DNA from 2 places in the Paenibacillus sp. FSL R7-0026 genome. Region 1 is predicted to be linked to the other one. Evidence: riboswitches for the same ligand, from Rfam matches in the RefSeq annotation. Region 1 holds a riboswitch; the other holds the start of a gene.
The links. A riboswitch is a leader RNA that binds a small molecule or an ion and turns the genes downstream of it on or off. The one in region 1 is predicted to bind glycine.

Region 1 (7,701 bases):
ACGAGCGCTGACACAGCGAAGGGAACGGAACGATTGTGGAAAAGCGAAGCGTTCGCCTTTATCCCCGGATGTATTCCTTGGAAAAAGTAAATCATATAAATCCGGGGATAACAGCGATTGAAACAACGTCCGTGCCCGCAGCGGCCACTTCAGCGCAATTTGTCTCAGATAAATTTCAATATACAGCCGATATTTTTAACATTGCGTTTACAAAACACTGATTTTAAGATGACATACCGAAACTACAATGAGTAAAGAGTTGATGGTGAACAAACAAATTCACAAAACGCCATCACTACATTGGGGGAGGAAAACAAAACATGTTTAAAAAGTTGCCGTTTATTTTGATGACCTTAACGTTCGTACTGGTTCTCGCAGCATGCGGATCGAAAAATGACGCTGGTACAGAGGGTGCCGCAAGCAATGGATCAGGAGAAGCTGCTACTGAGCTTAGCGGTAACATTCTGGCAGTCGGATCGACAGCATTGCTACCTCTGGTAGAACAAGCTGGACAGAAATTTATGGCAGTTGATGAATATAAGAACGTAACCGTTCAAGTTCAAGGTGGCGGTAGTGGTACTGGTTTGACACAAGTATCTGACGGACAAGCTACAATCGGTAACTCTGATGTATTTGCAGAAGAGAAACTGGAGGACGAAGCCAAAGTAAAAGAATTGGTTGACCATCAAGTAGCAGTAGTAGCTATGGCGCCAGTTAGCAACAAAGATGCAGGTGTAGAAGATTTGACGAAGCAACAACTGATCGACATCTTCTCCGGTAAAGTAACAAACTGGAAAGACGTTGGTGGTGCGGATCAAGCAATCGTTATTGTAAACCGTCCGAGTAGTTCCGGTACTCGTGCAACTTTCGAGAAGTATGCATTGGGTGAAAAAATGGGTGATATCCAAGGTTCCATTCAAGAAGATTCTTCAGGTAACGTAAGAAAACTGGTAGCTGAAACGCCAGGTGCTATTGGTTACCTTGCCTTGTCTTACTTGGATGACAGCTTGCAAGTTTTGAAATACGAAGGTGTAGAAGCAACAGTTGAGAACGTAGAAGCAGGAACTTATCCAGTATGGGCTTACGAGCACATGTACACAAAAGGTGAGCCTGATGCAGCAACAAAAGCATTCTTGGACTACATCTTGAGTGACGAAATTCAACAAAACGACGTGACAGAACTTGGATACATTCCAATGTCAGGTATGAAAGTAAAACGCGATGCAGCAGGTAATGTGGTTGAGTAATCTTTGAACTTGCGCATACAGCGAAAGAGGCGGACTTAGGTCCCGCCTCTTTACGCGGTTTGCTCTAAAATAATCCCATATTTTGCATTAATTCTACTATAGAAGGATGGTTGTTATGGAACAGACCGAAGGGGGAACGGTAATGAATAACAAGTTGAAACCGCGCCGGCCCTTAAAAGAGAAACATTATTGGGAAGAGTGGACGGGACGGATCTATACGTCGATTTGTGTCGTTTTCCTGATCGTTGTCATGTTTTCCATTGTTTATTTTGTAGCGTCCAAGGGACTATCGACTTTTTTCCAAAATGGAATAAGCATCAGCGAATTTCTTGGTGGGAAAACGTGGAATCCAACAGGGGAACCTGCTTTCTACGGGGCATTACCGTTCATCACAGGTTCTTTCATTACAACCTTGCTTGCAGCATTGATCGCAAGTCCGCTTGGCCTGTGTGCAGCGCTCTTCATGACAGAGATTGTTCCGGGTAAAGGCAAAAAGATCTTGCAGCCTGCGATTGAGCTCTTGTCCGGAATTCCATCCGTTGTGTACGGATTTATCGGTCTGAGTGTCATCGTACCTTTGCTTCGCAGTATCTTTGGTGGAACAGGCGTCGGGATTGCAGCCGGATGTCTTGTTCTCGCGGTAATGATTCTTCCTACGGTGACAAGTATTATGGCAGATGCATTGTCCGCGTTGCCAAAAGGATTGCGTGAATCCTCCTACGCACTGGGTGCCACTCGCTGGCAAACCATCTACCGTGTCATTATTCCAACAACTTTGCCAGCTTTGTTGACAGGTGTCGTTTTGGGTATGGCCCGTGCTTTTGGTGAGGCACTTGCTGTGCAGATGGTTATTGGTAATGCACCGCATGTTCCAACATCCTTGCTTGAATCAGCTTCAACATTAACAAGTGTAATTACACTCAGCATGGGTAACACCACGATGGGTTCTGTTCATAACAATGCACTGTGGAGTATGGCGCTTGTCCTGTTGGTGATGACCTTTGTCTTCGTCATTCTGGTTCGCCTGCTTGAAAGGAGAAACCGGGTATGAAAATGAAGGCAAAGACGGTAGATAAAATTGCAACATCCGTTATCGTTGTATTGGCTCTATTCATTGTTATTCTATTGCTCGGTCTGCTTGGATTCATCATGTATAGAGGCATTGGGCATATTAGCTGGAACTTCCTGACGAGCGCACCACAGTTGCTTAAGGGTGGCGGCGGGATTGGTCCACAGCTCTTCAACTCCGTATTCTTGCTTGTTCTGACCTTGATTGTTACCATTCCACTTGGATGGGGCGGCGGGATTTACATGGCGGAATACGCCAAACCAGGCAAGATTACCAGCTTCATTCGTCTGGTCGTTGAAGTATTGTCATCATTCCCATCCATCGTTATCGGTTTGTTTGGTCTCTTGCTGTTAGTAAATCAATTTGGTCTTGGTTTTTCCCTAATCTCGGGTGCCTTGGCTCTGGCGATCTTTAACTTGCCACTGATGGTGCGTACTACGGAGCAGGCCTTCCGGGCTGTTCCGAAGGAACAGAAAGAAGCAGGTCTGGCGCTTGGACTGTCCAAGTGGAAGATTATCACTTCGATTCTGCTACCTGTGGCATTGCCGAGTTTGATTACGGGTACGATCCTGGCATCGGGCCGGATCTTCGGTGAAGCAGCCGCGCTGATGTTCACCGCAGGTATGAGTAGTCCACCATTGGACTTTACAGATTGGAATCCGACGAGTCCAAGATCACCGCTTAATCCTTTCCGTCCGGCAGAGACACTTGCTGTTCATATCTGGAAAGTAAATAGTGAAGGTATTGGGCCAGATTCCAAAGAAGTGGCAGCAGGGGCGTCCGCCGTGCTTGTCATTCTCGTGCTGGCGTTCAATCTAAGTGCACGCTGGATCGGTCGGGTTGTATTCCGCCGCATGACAGCTTCGAAATAAGGAGGAACCAACATGGCCATACCTTTTGGTACGGAACAGTTAAGCATATATTATGGACATTTCCAGGCGGTCAAGCAGATTAGCCTGACGTTCCCTGAAGCAAGCGTAACGGCTCTTATTGGGCCGTCTGGTTGCGGTAAATCCACGTTCCTCCGGTCGCTGAACCGGATGAACGACGAGATTGCCGGTTCCCGTACAGAGGGACATATCTGGATGGACGGTAACGACCTGAATGAGCCTGGAACCGATGTAATCAAGCTTCGCCAGAAGATTGGCATGGTGTGGCAGAAGCCAAATCCTTTTCATAAGTCCATCTACAACAATATCGCGTTTGGCCCCCGCTACCGCGGTACGAAGAGTAAGAAGGCACTGGATGAAATTGTGGAAAAAAGCTTGCGCCGTGCTGCGCTCTGGGACGAAGTGAAAGACAGACTGCATGAGTCAGCTCTGTCTCTCTCTGGCGGACAACAGCAGCGCCTGTGTATCGCTCGCGCCTTGTCTGTTGAACCACAGATTCTGCTGCTCGACGAGCCGGCATCCGCACTTGACCCGGTATCTACGGGTAAAGTTGAAGAGTTGATTACCGAGCTCAAGAAGGAGTTGCGGATTGTTATTGTTACCCATAACATGCAGCAGGCGGCACGCATCTCGGATTACACAGCTTATTTCTATCTGGGAAGTATGATTGAGCACGGGGATACAGAGCATATTTTCACGAACCCGGACAATCGTCTGACGCAAGAATACATTATGGGACGTTTCGGTTAATTGGATCATGGAGTGTAACATAGAGTAATAGACAGAGAGATAAAGAAATAATAGAGACAAAAGAAAGCACAATGCCTGGACGGTTGTTCGGGGGTTGTGCTTTTTTGATTTCATTTTGGAAGAATTTGCTGTATGTAAAGCAATCATGCTACGATATTTAGTAATAAGAGAACGTTTACATTACTTTGAAGGAGATGTTGATAATCACTACGGACCAGATGTATTACGACCATATGGCAGCTCAGATTATACAGAACTACACTATTGAGAAACCTGTCGTTTCATATATTCGTCACAACGAGAATCTGACGTACCATGTCGTCGACGAAGCAAGCGGGCAGAAGTATCTGCTACGGATACACCAAGCCGCATATGCAAGTATGACAGGCATTCAGCATACGCTTCCTGCGCTGGAGGCAGAGATGAACCTGCTTCATGAGTTAAATGCAACGACAGCATTGCGCGTGCAACATCCGGTACGGAATGTATCGGGAGAGTGGGTAACGGTATGGACAAATGAGGAAGGGAAAGAGATTTGTTGTACGGTACTGGAGTGGATTGAGGGTAGGGACATCCAGCAGGGAGAACGCCTGACAACAGAGCAGATCTATGATCTTGGGGCACAACTGCAGATGCTTCATCAATATGGGCGTGAGCAGAATCAGACAGATCGAACAAAGGTGCGGCCGGCATATGGCAACATCTATGAGAACTTGGTCATGCTAGGGCAGCTAGAGGAAGGCGTCCGACTGGGGATTTTTACAACGGAAGACTTCGATCTGCTTCGTGAGACGTTTGAGAACATTAATGAGCAGTTAGAAACATACCAGCATCACGCAGGGACATGGGGGATCATTCATGGGGATATTACTCGCAACAATCTGCTGATAACGGAGCAGGGAATTTCCATGATTGATTTTTGTCTACACGGTTATGGTTATTATCTTTTTGATGCCGGAGGGGCAGCACTTATGTTCAATCGGGAGGAACGTGACATATTCTTATCCGGTTATACCCAACAGATCGCGCCACTGACGGATCGTGATATTCGATTAATGGAAGGGTTCATGTTGATCTTTACACTGGGTTATTATGCCTTTCAGATGGCGAATGAGTCGAGGCACGAATGGATGAAAGATCGCATGCCGAAGCTATGCAGCAAGTATTGCCGACCTTATGTACAGAACAAGAGCATCTTCTACGAACTGTGATTTATAATCCAGATGTGCAGACTCGGATGGGCTACTGAGTAGTGCGGTTCAAAATAGATGGTTGCCTGAATACCCGAACGGTTTCGTGGACAATATCATAAATAGTAGTGAGCACATCATTGATTGAAGTAGAACGAAATAACCTGTTTAAAAGATCTTTTTATCGCATTAATGTAATGAAAGCTGACAAAATATTCTGGTTTTCCTTGGTTCAATAGGAAATGATGGATATACACCCAAAGAAATCGTCAAGTTTGTTGACACTGATCTTCCGGTCGATTAATCTTAATGAAGAAGAAATGAATGACTTCCATGACTGTTCTGACATAAGCTCAGAATGGTTCCATACGGCGGATGATAACGAGCGGGAGAGACCTGGGTTAGCCAAACAAAATGGCTAGTAGTTCAGGCACCGAAGGAGCAAGCTGCTGCGCACCCGGCGCAGTGGTTAATCTCTCAGGTAAATGTACCATCGTTGGACGCAACTCTGGAGAGTGCGCGAACTGCGCCACCCAAGGGGTATATGATCAGTCAGCCCGGTGAACTTGTCTGTAATCGCAGGCAATGCACCTTGTCATCAGACACTGCTGATCGTGAAACTCTCAGGTATCGAGGACAGAGAGAGGGCCTGAGGCCTTCTTCTGTCCTTTTTTGATGTCATCATTCAGTAAATAAGGAACAATGTGGATCAGATTCTGGATGGAAATGACGAATACAATTGGAGGGTTACAAGTGCGATTTAAAGATGTTTTTTCAATTATTGGTCCGTCGATGACGGGGCCTTCAAGTTCACATACAGCTGGAGCGGCAAGGTTAGGGAGAATTGCTCGACAGTGGCTAGGATGTACGCCAGATCGTGCTCGGCTGACGTTGTACGGTTCATTCGCTGACACGTATCAGGGGCACGGAACAGATCTGGCACTGATCGGCGGTCTGCTGGATTATGTCACAGACGATCCGCGTATCCCGGATGCAGAGCAATACGCAGAGGAAGCGGGCATGGAGGTTGAGTTTTATACAAGTGGCCTGCCTGCTCCTCATCCAAATACGGTCAAAATTGAGTTGTGGCATGGAGAACGTGCCTGCTCCTTGATTGGTGCATCCATTGGTGGTGGAAGCGTATCGGTGCATTCGATGAATGATTTTCGTGTTCAGATTAGTGGTGAGTTCCCGACACTCGTTCTGCGACATGCAGACAAAGCAGGGGTGCTTGCGTCGGTAACGTCCACGATCAGTTCATCGGGGGTTAACATCGGCTATATGCAGGTGGACCGGAAAGCCCGTGATGGCGAAGCACTGACTGCGATGGAGATGGACGGTGTGCCTAATCCTGATATGCTCAAGCGTCTAAGGGAGCTGGACCATGTGTTAGACATTCGTGTCATAGATTTGAAGAGAGGAGTTGATTCGGATGCGGTTTAAACATTTGCACGAACTGAATACGATCTGTACAGCGGAATCCAAAACCATTGCTCAGCTGATGATCGAGGAGCAAGTTCAGGAGACCAATACACCGGAAGCGGATGTTGTGCAGCAGATGTCAGAATATTATCAGGTGATGAAGGAAGCGGTACGCAAAGGGTTAACGGAAGATACGACATCACGCAGTGGACTAACAGGTGGAGACGGTAAAAAATTGGCCGAGTACATTCGCAAAGGTGAGACTTGTTCAGGAGATGCTTCCGCACTTGCCATGGCGTATGCCCTGTGTGTATCTGAAGTGAATGCCTCCATGGGTCGGATCGTGGCAACACCAACAGCCGGTTCCTGCGGCATTATCCCCGGTGTGTTTATCAGTTCACAGGAGCGGTTTGGTTGGACGGACGAACATTTGGTGAACGGGTTGTTCTGTGCGGGAGCGATTGGTTATGTTATTGCCAACAATTCATTTATCTCCGGTGCCGAAGGTGGCTGTCAGGCGGAAGTGGGTTCCGCGATCGGCATGGCTGCGGGTTCCATGGTTGAACTGCGTGGAGGTACACCGGAACAGGTCGTTCATGCCGTTGGTTTGGCGTTAAAAAATACACTGGGCCTTATCTGCGATCCGGTGGCAGGCCTTGTTGAAATTCCGTGCATCGTCCGTAATGGACTGGGTGCAGTTACGGCGCTGGCTGCGGCTGACATGGCCTTGGCCGGAGTGCGTAGTGCTATTCCGTCAGATGAAGTCATCGACGTCATGCTGGAAGTAGGCAGTGCGATGCCTAGCCGTCACCGGGAGACAGCCCAGGGCGGGTTGGCCCAGACGCCAACCGGCCGCAAAATGATGCAGAAGTTGGCTAAACCAAAGGCAAAGCGTGCCGAGCCTGAGCCGGAGTCTCCTGCTGAAAATGACGTAGAACCTAAGGCATAAATAGGATGGATATGAATTAAATCTAACGCTAACTCGTGAAACCTTGAGCCTTGATTATTAAAGGTGAAGAAGAGCTCATTACTTGATACGAAAAGCCGATACAAACCTTCCTGGTGAAGAGATGTATCGGCTTTTTTGTCTTTTTCCAACGAAGAAAAACAAAAAAACATTGACGACATATATA
Region 2 (7,701 bases), 4.5 Mb from region 1:
TATATTTCATTGTACAAGAGCCCAGTGGGTAGAATCCGTTATCTACACCGAAGTTGCGACGGGATAGCGCAGTATAGTGTCGAATAACATCTACCTCGAACACTTCCGGCAGTGCCGCTGCTTCCGAACGGAGCATTTCCCGGGGAATCAACGTATCGGCAGACTGGCGAGGAACGTCACATTCTGGCAGGGAATAAGCGACACGTCCCGGGCTACTGAGTTCAAAAATCAATGATTGTTCCGAAGCAGGAGATAAGGTCTGTGCACTAAATGTTGTATCCGTCTCAGGTTGAACCGAAGTGGAGACAGAGGTACCTGTTTCCGATTGTCCTTGTACCGATGTTGTCGTTGTCGTCGTTTCCTGAGTCACAGCGATCCCTCCAATGCTCGTGCGAATTCGTCAATCTCTTCCTTAGTCCGCCGTTCCGTAACAGCAATCAGCATATGTCCGGCAAGCTCCGGATAATCACGTCCGAGTTCGTACCCACCAATAAAGCCCGCATCCAGCAGTTTCAACTGAAGAGCATCCACGTCGGTTCCTTCAGGAAGCTTAATAACAAACTCATTAAATGTTGGTGCATTAAAAGTAAGGCTAACTCCAGGAATCGCAGTTAATGTATTCAGGGTGTAATGACTCTTTTGCAGATTCAGATCCGCGACATCAATCATGCCTTGTTTACCCATGATGGACATATATACAGATGCACTAAGCGCAAGCAAAGCCTGGTTGGAACAGATATTCGATGTCGCCTTTTCGCGACGGATGTGCTGCTCACGTGCTTGCAGTGTGAGTACAAATCCACGTTTGCCATTGCGATCGGTTGTCTGGCCTACAATTCGGCCAGGAATTCGGCGCATATGATGCTGGGATACCGCGAAATATCCGCATGTCGGGCCGCCGAGTGAAGCGGCGATGCCAAGGGGTTGCGCATCACCTACAACGATGTCAGCACCCAGCTTGCCTGGGGCTTCCAGCAGACCCAGCGATAGCGGGTTGGCACTTACAACGAGCAGGCCCTTGTATGCATGCACGAGGTCGGCAGCCTGCTTCACATTTTCCACAGCACCAAAGAAGTTCGGGCTCTGGATCATGACAGCAGCGGTATCGTCCGATAAGGCGGCTTGCAGGGCATCCCAATCAGTGACGCCATCCTTATAACCAATCTCGACAATCTCCAGACTTAATCCGTGCGCATATGCCTGTAATACCTGACGGGCTTCCGGATGAACGGTACGGGATACGATAAGCTGTTTGCGACGTGTTGCTGCTGCGGCCAGATTACCCGCTTCCGCAAAGGCTGTTGCACCGTCATACATACTGGCATTGGCTACAGCCATACCGGTTAATTCACAGATGTAGGATTGAAATTCGAAAATGGCCTGTAGTTCACCTTGGCTGATCTCAGGCTGATAAGGTGTGTAGGCAGTGTAGAACTCGGAACGGGAAATGACATGATTGATGACGGAAGGAACATGATGATCGTATATACCTGCGCCGAGGAAGCTGGCGTGTGTTTCGAAATTGGCGTTGGCGCCAGCTTGTTTGGACATGTGACGTGTCAGCGCATATTCATCGAGTTTGGAGGACACGGGCAGCTCGCCCTGATAACGAATCTCTTTTGGAATGTCCTGGAACAGATCCTCCAGCGTATCCACACCGATGGTTGCGAGCATGGCGCTCTGATCTTGCTCGGTCATGGGAATGTAACGGTGCTTGCTCATGCTTGATCAGCTCCTTGAGTAGGTGTCTTTGACGTACGTGTCCGTTTATGAAAAGGGGTCTTCACGACCTCGGCTTTTAGTTTCTTGCCGCGGATCTCAATCTCAAGCGGGGTTCCCAGCGCAGCGTATTTGCTGTCGATGAGGGCAAGCCCCAGATTACGCTTCAATGTAGGTGATTGCGTGCCTGTTGTCACTTCACCAATCTGTACGCCGTCGGCATAAATCGGATAGTGGGGGCGAGGAATACCACGCTCCAGCACTTCGATGCCGACCAGTTTGCGAGCAGGCCCGTCAGTTTTTTGCTGTAACAAGGCTTCGTGTCCGATGAAAGGTCCGGCATTCAGCTTCACAAACATGCCAACGCCAGCTTCGAGCGGAGAGATGGTTGCCGACAATTCCTGTCCATACAGGGGGAGCCTCGCTTCAAAGCGCAGCGTATCCCGGGCACCAAGTCCGGTTGGTACGAGTCCGTAACCTTCACCAGCTTGCATTAATCCATTCCACACCGCAGCAGCCTGGTCTGCAGGAACATATAGTTCAAAGCCATCTTCACCGGTATAACCGGTACGGGACAACAGCAACTTTACTCCACATACTTCGGCATCCTGCACAAAACGAAACGGTTCAATCGAGCTTACATCCGTATCTGTAACTTTCCCGATAATGTCTACAGCCAGTGGACCTTGCAAGGCGAGCAGCGCTGTCTGCTCCGAATCATTGGTCATGCTCACGCCAGGGATCAAGTGCTCTTGCAGCCATGCCCAATCCTTGTCGATATTGGAGGCGTTAACGACGAGCATATAATGCTGATCTTCCAGCTTATACACGAGCAGATCATCCACCACACCGCCATCTGGATAACACATCAGGGTGTACTGGGCTTGACCGGGAACCAGCGTGGTCACATCATTGGTCATCATTTGTTGCAAAAACGCTTCAGCCTGCTCACCCTGTACTGTGAATTCGCCCATATGGGATACATCGAACAGTCCAGCACGCTCGCGTACCGCTTCATGTTCTTTCTGGATTCCGCTAAATTGTACCGGAAGCTCCCAGCCTCCAAAATCAATGCACCGTACACCTTCGTATTGCTGATACAGTGGGAAGAGTGGTGTTCTAAGCAAATCGGACATCAAATCACCTCGTCATAGGCCGTCAGCCGGCCGGATATACAATCGTGGATCAATGAACCAGGGTATTTTTAAATTTTCAGCTAGATATTTTCATCACATAAGTATGGTAAGGGCAGCTATGGCAGCGCCGTTCTACATCCTGTTTTTCGTTTTTTGGGAAAAAGGAAAAGGACAGGCCAAAGAATCGGCATGCCAAGTAGCACGCTGTATTCTAAGGCTCTGTCCCTTGTACCTGAGAGTTACCCCGCCGCATTAGTGCAGCAGGTTTCCCCTTGGGTGATCATAACGCCCGCTCAGGGCGAATAGATGCTCTCCAGAGTTGCGTCCCGTAAAAGTCCTTTTGCCTGAGAGATTCACCCCCGCTTATCGGTGGTTTACTCCTTCGGCGTTACCTCATGTACATCCCGAATCGGGTGTCACGGGTAATCTCTCCCTTTACATTCATCCGCGGGTATAACATAGTCCAATAAACACATTTACTCCTCTCATTAAAACGTGAATCCACTGCCGATGTCAAGAACGATATCATAGATAATGATTAAAAACCGAATATTTAATTTATTTTTAATGTTATCGTTCGTATATTTATAAAGACTGCGCTTACTATTCTAATATTCACCAGTATATGAAGAAAGAGTGTAATCCGGTTACAGGATTTAGAGGTGTTCAATAAATAAATTGTGAGGTATCTTGACATTTGATTCAAAAATATCATACGCTATGTTCTGGGAAAAAGGTTAAGGTCAAAGAACGCATGTACTCATTAATGAAAAGCGAGGCGGATATCGATGAGCGAATTGAAAAGTGATTTCCTGTACAGTGAAGAGCACGAATGGGTGCAAACCGTAGGGGAGGATACTGTACGTATTGGCATTACCGAGTTCGCGCAGCATCAGCTGGGTGACATTGTGTTTGTGGAATTGCCTGACCTTGAAACCAATGTAAAAGCAGAGGACAGCATTGGAACGATCGAATCGGTCAAAACGGTGTCGGACTTGTTCTCTCCCGTCACAGGTTCAATTATTGCAGTGAATGATTCGTTGCAGGACTCCCCTGAACTTGTGAACAGCTCTCCTTACGAGGAAGGCTGGATGATTGAGATCCGTGTTGAGGGAGATCTGACAGCAGCATTGTCTACATTGATGAATGCAGACGCATATCGTAAACATACGGAAGAATAGCATCAACGAACTTGTACTTATTAACATATATTTTATAACCAAATGAAATGAGCTTCATATTGTTTCGACCTGTGTGAGCCGGATGCTTGCACAGGTTTTTTGTGCTTTCCAAGAATGGTTTTGAATGTGGATTGAAGCAGATTGTGGATGTAAATCACCTGATTGGACCAAGCTATAGGTTAGAAAATGATTCTGGAAATGATAAAAGTCATAGGCAAGAAAAGCCTTGTGTACCAATGGATTTAGCCATTATGCATCAATTAAAACGATTACATAACCTAATGTTGTCATCATTGTTCATGACGAAAGTACGCTTTCATTTGATTGAACAGGAGAGCATTCTCGCTTAGGATTACAGCAGGGGAGAAATGATACCCCTTTCATAAATCATAATCACTTGATCCAAGGAGGATAATACAATGAGTAATTTGGACCAATCGTCCAATTCCAAAGGTGGGCTACGGGTAGGTGTTCAGCGTTTTGGCCGATTCCTGAGTGGTATGGTCATGCCGAATATGGGCGCATTCATCGCCTGGGGATTAATTACGGCTCTGTTCATTCCAACAGGCTGGTTCCCTAACGAGACGCTTGCACAGCTAGTTGATCCGATGATCAAATATTTGCTGCCACTGTTAATTGGTTACACCGGGGGTACGATGGTGCATGGTCAGCGTGGTGGTGTCGTGGGTGCCATTATGACCATAGGGGTCATCGTGGGTAGTGATATTCCGATGTTCCTCGGTGCCATGATTGCCGGACCACTGGCCGCATGGATTATCAAAAAATTCGATAAATCGATTGAAGGTAAAATTAGAGCCGGATTTGAAATGCTGGTTAACAACTTCTCAGCCGGTATTATTGGCGGGATCTTGGGGATTTTTGCGCTACTGGGCATCGGGCCTGCTGTAGAAGCAATTAGCAAAGTATTATCTGCCGGGGTACAAGGCTTAATGAATCTTGGTTTGCTGCCGCTGGTCAACCTAATCATTGAACCAGGTAAAGTATTGTTCCTGAACAATGCAATCAACCACGGGATTCTGACACCAATTGCAACAGATCAAGCGAGAGAATTAGGGCAATCCGTATTATACATGCTTGAATCGAATCCGGGTCCAGGACTTGGTATCTTGCTTGCTTACTGTTTCTTCGGACGCGGAATGGCCAAATCTTCTGCACCGGGTGCCGTAATCATTCATTTCTTCGGGGGAATTCATGAGATCTACTTCCCTTACATTCTGATGAGACCGATTCTGATTCTTGCCGCAATTGCGGGTGGCGTCGCAGGTACATTAACATTCATGCTCACTGGAGCAGGACTTGTTTCAGCACCATCACCGGGTAGTATTATCGCGTATTTCCTCTTAACACCAAAAGGTGGATACCTGCCGATGCTTGCAGGGGTGCTTGTAGCAGCTGTCGTTTCCTTCCTGGTAGCAGCAGTGTTACTGAAAACGGGTAAACAAAAGGACGAAGATCTGGAGTCCGCATCCAGTCGGATGAAAGATATGAAGAGTCAAGGAACCGTTCCAAACGCTGGCATTACGGCTAACCAACATGAAGCAGACAGAGCCGCAGATATGGCTTCTTCTACCGTCAAAACAGACGTGAAGAAAATTGTTTTCTCCTGTGATGCAGGCATGGGGTCGAGTGCCATGGGTGCTTCCATTCTGCGCAAGAAGATGAAGGCAGAGGGGATTGACGTTACGGTGACCAATACGGCTATCAGTGATATCCCGCCGGATGCAGACGTGGTGATCACACAACAAGTATTGACCGATCGTGCCCGCTCCGTTGCACCGAATGCAGAACATATATCCATCGACAACTTCCTAAAAAGCCCGGAATACGATGCGCTCGTTGAACGTCTAAAGTAATTGCACGCATTTGTTTTCCCTGAGCCGGAGGCTGAGATATGAGTATTACCAAAAGACAACGTGAAATCGTGGAGTTCCTGCTAGAACATCCACATGAAGTAACTGCCGGCGAAATCGCCGTTGAAGTAAAGGTCAGTACCCGAACGGTTCACCGGGAGCTGCAAATGATTGAACAATGGCTTGAACCTTTGGGTATGAGGCTGGAAAAAAAATCAGGAACCGGCATCCGAATCGATGCCAGTTCCGATGATCTGGCTGTATTGCGCCAGCAACTAGAGGGTAAAGAATATGTAGAGTTTACGCCAGAAGAGCGTAAGCTCTTCATGCTTTGCATCCTGCTGGATGAACCGGAGCCTGTAAAGTTACTCGCCTTGGCTTCGGATCTGAAAGTGACCGTATCGACCGTAACCACTGATCTGGACGATCTGGAGTCACGAATTCGTCAGGCGGGACTAAAGCTGGTTCGCAGACGTGGATATGGCGTCAAGATTAACGGAAGTGAGACGATTCATCGCACAGCCATAGCTGCACTTGCTCTCGAATTTCTGGATGAATCCGACCTGTTCGGAAGACAACCTGAACAAGGGGGCTCCATCGTAAACCAAAAATTGTTGGATATGATTGGACACGGTGATGTGCTTACGGTCGAAAATGCGTTATGGCAACCAGATATCGAATGGCTGGAGAACATCCCGGAACGGCAATACATGAAGCTGCTGATTCAATTATCCGTAGCGGTTGTACGTATTCGTAAAGGCTTTGGCATTGGCCGTATACCTCCCCTGGAGAACAAGGGAGATGAAGTCGCAGAGCAGGATGAAATGAAGGTTCCACCTTATATGGCTTCCCGCTTGTGTGGTGTGTTATCCACCCAGCTGGGGCTGACATTCTCCCAAGATGAACAAGCTTATTTTCACAGACTATTAGTTGAGACAGAGCAGCGGATTCACTCTTCGCGGCTGTTGCCAATAGACGACTTGATTTTACTGGACAGGGTACATTCACTGATTGATCAGATGCAGGCGAGAACGCATTACGCCTTTCATGAGGATCGTTTGCTTCGTGAAGGTCTGCTTGGTCATATGCAACCTGTCATGGAGCGAATTGAAGGGCAACAGATGATTCGTAATCCGCTACTGCAGCAGATTCGCAAGGATTATGATTCCCTCTTCGAAGAGGTCAAACAATCCGTGCATCAAGCTTGGCCAGGCACAGAAGTTCCGGATGAAGAAATTGGTTTCCTGGTCATGCATTTTGGCGCTTCCATCGAGAGGTTACGTGCACTGAAACGTGAGATCAGGGCAATCATCGTGTGCACAAGCGGAATTGGATCATCACGCATGCTTTCCAGCCGATTATCCAAGGAGATTCCTGAGATTCGGATTATGGATAGCGTGTCCTGGTACGAGGCTGCACGGATACCTACAGATCAATATGATCTGGTGTTATCCACTGTTGATCTGCCGATGGATGAAAATCAGTATTACAAAGTGAGTCCACTGCTTACGGCGGAAGAGAGCGAACGTCTGCGTCATTTTATCCGAACAACAACATTACAACGACAGCATAATAAGCCCCGTGAAACAGAGGTTCAGACGACAAGTCGTTACTCCGACCCTGATGGAATGGAAGCTATTTTAGTTGAAATCGTCCGGATTATTGGTAAGTTTCAGGTTTATCCGCTGGATAACCAGGATATCGGATTCTATAAAACGGTATATGCGATGTGCAACGTACTCCATGGAACTGGTGTGCTGAAGGAACCGGGGGAGATCGCGAAACGGTTGGAGG

Region 2: another riboswitch for glycine. It lies ahead of gcvT (glycine cleavage system aminomethyltransferase GcvT); the one in region 1 lies ahead of sdaAB (L-serine ammonia-lyase, iron-sulfur-dependent subunit beta).

Annotation. Positions count from the first base shown of each region.
Region 1 covers NZ_JBBORG010000001.1:514,447-522,147, forward strand. Annotated here, with positions in the region: gene MKY44_RS02490 (phosphate ABC transporter substrate-binding protein) at 321-1,247, shown strand; gene pstC (phosphate ABC transporter permease subunit PstC) at 1,363-2,298, shown strand; gene pstA (phosphate ABC transporter permease PstA) at 2,301-3,188, shown strand; gene pstB (phosphate ABC transporter ATP-binding protein PstB) at 3,201-3,956, shown strand; gene MKY44_RS02510 (phosphotransferase enzyme family protein) at 4,151-5,167, shown strand; glycine riboswitch at 5,523-5,648, shown strand; glycine riboswitch at 5,653-5,788, shown strand; gene sdaAB (L-serine ammonia-lyase, iron-sulfur-dependent subunit beta) at 5,900-6,589, shown strand; gene sdaAA (L-serine ammonia-lyase, iron-sulfur-dependent, subunit alpha) at 6,579-7,517, shown strand.
Region 2 covers NZ_JBBORG010000001.1:4,995,593-5,003,293, reverse strand. Annotated here, with positions in the region: gene gcvPB (aminomethyl-transferring glycine dehydrogenase subunit GcvPB) at 1-232, opposite strand, end outside; gene gcvPA (aminomethyl-transferring glycine dehydrogenase subunit GcvPA) at 367-1,722, opposite strand; gene gcvT (glycine cleavage system aminomethyltransferase GcvT) at 1,719-2,855, opposite strand; glycine riboswitch at 3,073-3,174, opposite strand; glycine riboswitch at 3,178-3,300, opposite strand; gene gcvH (glycine cleavage system protein GcvH) at 3,644-4,036, shown strand; gene MKY44_RS21845 (PTS mannitol transporter subunit IICB) at 4,456-5,910, shown strand; gene MKY44_RS21840 (BglG family transcription antiterminator) at 5,949-7,701, shown strand, end outside.